Regions from separate parts of the Citrobacter braakii genome, predicted to be linked through region 2. Evidence: predicted binding sites of a transcription regulator. Region 2 holds the regulator's gene; the other holds the start of a gene.
The links. The regulator CRP, encoded in region 2, controls carbon source genes, mostly activating them, when cyclic AMP is high. The targets are predictions, from matches to a motif close to ATGTGANNNNNNTCACAT.

Region 1 (3,199 bases), 2.3 Mb from region 2:
AAATTCATGCAGGAGTTGGGCGAGCGTAAAGCACGGATCGACTGGGTTCGCCAGTTTATGCGCCAGCTTGAAGAGAACGCCGTAGCCTAGCGTCAAGCCGGGTGAGTCCTCCACTCACCCGGCTTGATGAATTTACAAACTCTTTGCACTTCCCTGCACTTCCCGACACTGCAAACCGCCATAATTCTTGTTTACTTTTACATAATAAAAACCACGTAAAAACAATGGATTTATGGTGATGTTAAACAATAAACGACTCTCTCACTGGTTAGCATTTTTTACGCTTGCCGCGACCTTCGCGTTAGCACTTCCGGCCCAGGCAAATACCTGGCCGCTGCCGCCACCGGGAAGCCGTGTGGTGGGTCAGAATGCCGTTCACGTTGTCGAAGACAATGGCGGTTCTCTGGAAGCGATTGCGAAAAAATACAATGTCGGCTTTCTGGCGCTGCTACAGGCCAACCCCGGCGTTGACCCTTACGTACCACGTCCGGGCAGCGTGCTGACTATTCCGTTACAAACCCTGCTGCCGGATGCGCCACGCGAAGGCATTGTTATCAACCTCGCCGAACTGCGTCTTTATTATTACCAGCCGGGGACAAATTCGGTGACCGTGTATCCTATTGGTATTGGTCAGTTAGGCGGTGACACGCTGACGCCCACAATGGTAACCACCATCTCTGATAAACGTGCCAACCCGACCTGGACGCCTACGGCAAATATCCGCGTGCGATACAAAGCGAACGGAATCGACCTTCCTGCCGTGGTGCCTGCCGGGCCGGATAACCCGATGGGCCATCATGCCATTCGCTTAGCGGCATACGGCGGCGTGTACCTGCTGCACGGAACTAATGCTGACTTTGGCATCGGAATGCGCGTCAGTTCCGGCTGTATTCGTCTACGCGACGGTGATATCGAAACCCTGTTCCGTCAGGTGAAGCCAGGGACCAAGGTCAATATTATCAATACGCCAATCAAAGCATCTGTTGAACCTAACGGCGTGCGCCTGGTTGAAGTACACCAGCCGTTGTCCGAAAAAATCAATGACGACCCGCAATTGCTGCCGATCGTGCTGAACGCATCCATGCAGACGTTTAAGAATGCGGCGCAAACGGACTCTGCCGTCATGGAACATGCGATGGAGATTCGCTCAGGCATGCCGGTCGATGTCACCCGTCATCACGACGTTGCTCAACAACCGCTGTAAACTCAGCGCATAAAAAACCCCCGCTGGATTTTATTCCGCGGGGGTTTTTTATTTAACTCGCAGTGGCATTGCGATGGGTTAAATCTTATTTGTAGATAACTGCAGTCCCGTGGAGGGTGTTAGGACCGGTAACGGAAGTAATACGGAAAGACTTCGCCCCCATCTCATCCGCTTTCTGCGCCAGTTGATCTTCCAGAGAACCTAAGTTAGTCCCCGCATTCGCAGAAATAGTACCGACTTTCTGTTGGCCCGCAGGTGTGGCCTGAACTTCAACGGCAGCAAAGCTTGCAAATGAGAGTGAGCTAAGAACAGCAGCAACAAACAGAGTTTTTACGTTTTTCATGATAGTGACCTTTAGCAGATGAATGTGTGTCGCAAAGATTAACTTAACGATCGATAGGTAAATCATAGATGTGATCCAGGTCACACGTCAACACTTTTTTTAATGATCGTTATATAAAATACAAAGACCTTATTTTTCATATCAATAGCGTTAAATTATTTTTATCGCTAATCCGCTGGAGTGTGCAGTCGAATATTTTTATAATGGTTATTCAATAAACCCAACAAAGGTACATCGGCGCCATGACAACTGAAATGACAGGTTGTGCTAAAAAAAGCCGTGGCCGACCAAAAGTGTTCGACAGGGAAGCCGCGCTTGATAAGGCCATGACACTCTTCTGGCAGCACGGGTATGAAGCGACATCGCTCGCCGATCTCGTAGAAGCAACTGGCGCAAAAGCGCCCACGCTGTATGCGGAGTTCACCAATAAAGAGGGGTTGTTTCGTGCCGTACTGGACCGCTACATCACTCGCTTCGCGGCGAAACATGAAGCCCAGTTATTTTGTGAAGAAAAAAGTCTTGAGTGCGCGCTGGAAGACTATTTCACCGCAATAGCGACCTGCTTTACCAGTAAAGACACCCCGGCGGGATGTTTCATGATTAACACATCTGCGACACTGGCGGCCTCTTCCCGGGATATTGCGCACACGGTGAAATCCCGCCATGCCATGCAGGAACAGACGCTTACCCAGTTCCTTCACCAGCGTCAGCAACGAGGCGAAATTCCGGCCCATTGCGACGTGCAAAAACTGGCCGAATACCTGAACTGTATTTTACAGGGTATGTCGATCAGCGCCCGTGAAGGCGCAACGTTTGAAAAACTGATGCAGATCGCACACACGACTCTGCGACTGTGGCCTGAACTTATCAAAGTTTAACCCTTTCCCGCTATTTCCCCGCAGTACTGACACCACCGGGAGCTGATTAAGCCCCCGGTTAGATTTCCGCGGATTACCCCTACATTATTCAGTGTTTTCATCATCTTATCCGATCATTTTTTGTAAAATGTATTGATAACAACAATTATTATCAGCAATATTCGCATTTGTTTTAACACCTGTTTCACAATGTAACCATCGGTTTCTCTACCGCCATAACAAAAACAGATCGACTCTTTTTAAAAGGAATACAAATGCATAAGCGTCTCTGGGTGCTCAATCCTCTCTTGTTGTCTTTAACTCTCCCAGCCATCGCGGCTGAGGAAGATAACCTCATCGTCAGTGCCAACCGTAGTCAACGCACCGTGGCAGAAATGGCGCAAACGACCTGGGTTATTGAAGGAAGCGAGATTGAACAGCAGGTTCAGGGGGGGAAAGAGTTCAAAGATGTTCTTGCTCAGTTAATCCCAGGAATCGATGTCAGCAGCCAGGGGCGCACAAACTACGGCATGAATATGCGCGGTCGTGCCATCGTAGTACTGATAGACGGTGTCCGTCTGAACTCCTCGCGTACTGACAGTCGTCAACTTGATTCTATTGATCCGTTTAACATCGCACACATTGAAGTCATCTCAGGTGCAACCTCACTGTATGGCGGCGGCAGTACCGGTGGGTTAATCAACATTGTCACCAAAAAAGGCCAGCCGGAGCGTGAAGTAGAACTCGAACTGGGGAGTAAAAGCGGCTTCAATAACAGTAACGATCATGATGAAC
Region 2 (3,199 bases):
GGGTAATGTTCACCGCCTTTTCCAGCATCAGCGCCACGGAGCAATATTTTTCCGCAGAGAGATCGACTGCGCGCGAAACGGACGCATCTTTCAGATCGTTACCCGTTACGATGAAATGCAGGTTGATGTGGGTAAACAGGCGCGGCGCTTCATCACGACGCTCTGAGGTCAGTTTCACTTCGCAGTTGGTCACATCCTGACGACCTTTTTGCAGGATCGAAACCACATCAATTGCGCTGCAACCGCCCGCAGCCATTAATACCATTTCCATCGGGCTCGGCGCTTTATCACCGGAGTTACCGTCCATCAAAATTTGGTGACCAGAGGCGGACTCACCGAGGAAGGTTAACCCCTCAACCCACTTTACACGCGCTTGCATATTTCGTAACTCCAATGTTTCAATTTTCCTGACAGATTACGCGTACATAACAATTCTCGCAACGGAAGGCGACCTGCGTCATGCTGAAGCGAGACACCAGGAGACACACGGCGAAAGCTATGCTAAAACAGTCAGGATGCTACAGTAATACATTGACGTACTGCATGTATGCAGAGGACATCACATTACAGGCTGCAGTTAATTTTTGACAGCCCCTTTCCCAGGTAGCGGGAAGCATATTTTTGCAAACCCAGAGGCAGCGTCGTTTTCTGGCTCTGGAGACAGCTTATAACAGAGGATAACCGCGCATGGTGCTTGGCAAACCGCAAACAGACCCGACTCTCGAATGGTTCTTGTCTCATTGCCATATTCATAAGTACCCATCGAAGAGCACGCTGATTCACCAGGGTGAAAAAGCGGAAACGTTGTATTACATCGTTAAAGGCTCAGTGGCAGTGCTGATCAAAGATGAAGAAGGGAAAGAAATGATCCTTTCTTATCTGAATCAGGGCGATTTTATTGGTGAATTAGGCCTCTTCGAAGAAGGTCAGGAACGTAGCGCTTGGGTACGTGCCAAAACCGCATGTGAAGTCGCTGAAATTTCCTACAAAAAATTTCGCCAATTAATCCAGGTCAACCCGGATATTCTGATGCGCCTGTCTTCACAGATGGCTCGTCGCCTGCAGGTCACGTCTGAAAAAGTCGGCAACCTTGCCTTCCTCGACGTAACGGGTCGTATCGCGCAGACTCTGCTGAATCTGGCGAAACAGCCTGATGCGATGACCCACCCGGACGGCATGCAGATTAAAATCACCCGTCAGGAAATCGGCCAGATCGTTGGCTGCTCCCGTGAGACCGTTGGTCGTATTCTGAAGATGCTGGAAGATCAAAACCTGATCTCCGCACACGGTAAGACCATCGTCGTCTACGGCACCCGTTAACCCCATCGAAGTGGCGCGTTACTCAGTGATGCGCCACTTTTGTTTACACCGATGTGGCGAAGACTGATATACCACCCAGAGATCAACTACGCACTACGGCAGACGCTGGTGCTATGTTTACCTGTGGCTGTTGGTCTGATCATCGGTCAGCTTCATCTGGGACTCCTCTTCTCCCTGGTCCCTGCCTGCTGCAACATTGCTGGTCTTGATACCCCGCATAAGCGCTTTTTCAAACGTTTAGCTATTGGCGCGTCTTTGTTTGCCGGTTGCAGTCTGATCATGCAGTTGCTGCTGGCACAGGCCATACCGCTGCCGCTTATCCTCACCGGACTGACGCTGATTCTTGGCGTAACCGCCGAGCTAAGCCCTCTGCATGCCCGACTGTTACCGGCCTCACTTATCGCCGCGATTTTCACGCTAAGCCTGGTCGGGAACATGCCCGTCTGGGAACCGTTGCTGATCTATGCGCTGGGCACGTTATGGTACGGCCTGTTCAACTGGTTCTGGTTCTGGATGTGGCGCGAGCAGCCGCTCCGTGAATCGCTCAGCTTGTTGTACCGTGAATTAGCCGATTACTGTGAGGCCAAGTACAGCCTGCTGACCCAGCATGCCGATCCGGAAAAAGCGCTACCTCCCCTGCTGGTTCGCCAGCAGAAAGCGGTGGATCTGATTACCCAGTGCTACCAGCAAATGCATATGCTGTCGGCGCATCGCAACAACGATTACAAGCGCCTGCTGCGTGCCTTTCAGGAGGCACTGGACTTGCAGGAGCATATTTCCGTCAGCCTCCACCAGCCGGAAGAGGTGCAAAAGCTGGTCGAACGTAGCCACGCCGAACAGGTGATTCGCTGGAATGCGCGCACCGTCGCCGAACGCCTTCGGGTACTGGCCGATGATATTTTGTATCACCGCTTGCCGACCCGTTTCTCGATGGACAAGCAGATTGGCACGCTGGAGAAAATCGCCAACCAGCATCCGGACAATCCGGTGGGACAATTTTGCTACTGGCACTTCAGCCGTATTGCCCGCGTGCTACGCACCCAGCGACCGCTGTACGCCCGAGATTTAATGGCAGACAAGCAGCGTCGGTTGCCGCTGATCCCGGCCCTGAAAAACTATCTGTCGTTGAAATCGCCGGCGCTGCGTAATGCCGGACGCATCAGCGTCATGCTGAGTATCGCCAGCCTGATGGGCAGCGCTTTACACCTGCCAAAGCCTTACTGGATTTTGATGACGATCCTGTTCGTCACGCAAAATGGCTACGGAGCAACCCGGGTACGTATTTTACACCGTTCAGCAGGAACGCTCGTTGGACTGGTCATTGCCGGGGTCACCCTGCACTTCCATATTCAGGAAGGTTACACGCTGGCAGGCATGCTGCTGATTACCCTGGGTAGCTATCTGATCATGCGCAAAAACTACGGCTGGGCTACCGTCGGTTTTACGGTCACGGCGGTATACACCCTGCAACTGCTGACGCTGAACGGAGAACAGTTTATCGTGCCGCGGTTTGTCGATACGGTTATTGGCTGCTTAATCGCCTTTGGCGGTACACTCTGGCTGTGGCCGCAGTGGCAGAGCGGCCTGCTGCGTAAGAACGCCCATGATGCGTTAGAAGCCGATCAGGAGGCCATTCGCCTGATCCTCAGCAACGATCCGCAGGCCACGCCGCTGGCGTACCAACGCATGCGGGTCAATCAGGCGCATAACACGTTGTTCAACTCACTGAACCAGGCGATGCAGGAGCCAGGATTCAACTCGCACTACCTGGCGGACATGAAACTGTGGGTCACGCACAGCCAGTTCATCGTCGAGCACATCAACGCGATGACCACACTGGCAAGGGAACACACAATGCTGACGCCGGATTTAGCGCAGC

Region 1: the regulator CRP is predicted to act here: its motif matches at 1,616-1,633, upstream of bhsA (multiple stress resistance protein BhsA).

The regions. Positions count from the first base shown of each region.
Region 1 covers NZ_CP045771.1:3,967,577-3,970,775, forward strand. Annotated here, with positions in the region: gene mfd (transcription-repair coupling factor) at 1-90, shown strand, start outside; gene ldtC (L,D-transpeptidase LdtC) at 239-1,204, shown strand; gene bhsA (multiple stress resistance protein BhsA) at 1,290-1,547, opposite strand; gene comR (TetR family copper-responsive transcriptional repressor ComR) at 1,790-2,425, shown strand; gene GFC06_RS18750 (TonB-dependent siderophore receptor) at 2,680-3,199, shown strand, end outside.
Region 2 covers NZ_CP045771.1:1,367,204-1,370,402, reverse strand. Annotated here, with positions in the region: gene GFC06_RS06275 (OsmC family protein) at 1-379, opposite strand, end outside; gene crp (cAMP-activated global transcriptional regulator CRP) at 688-1,320, shown strand; gene GFC06_RS06265 (YccS/YhfK family putative transporter) at 1,372-3,199, shown strand, end outside.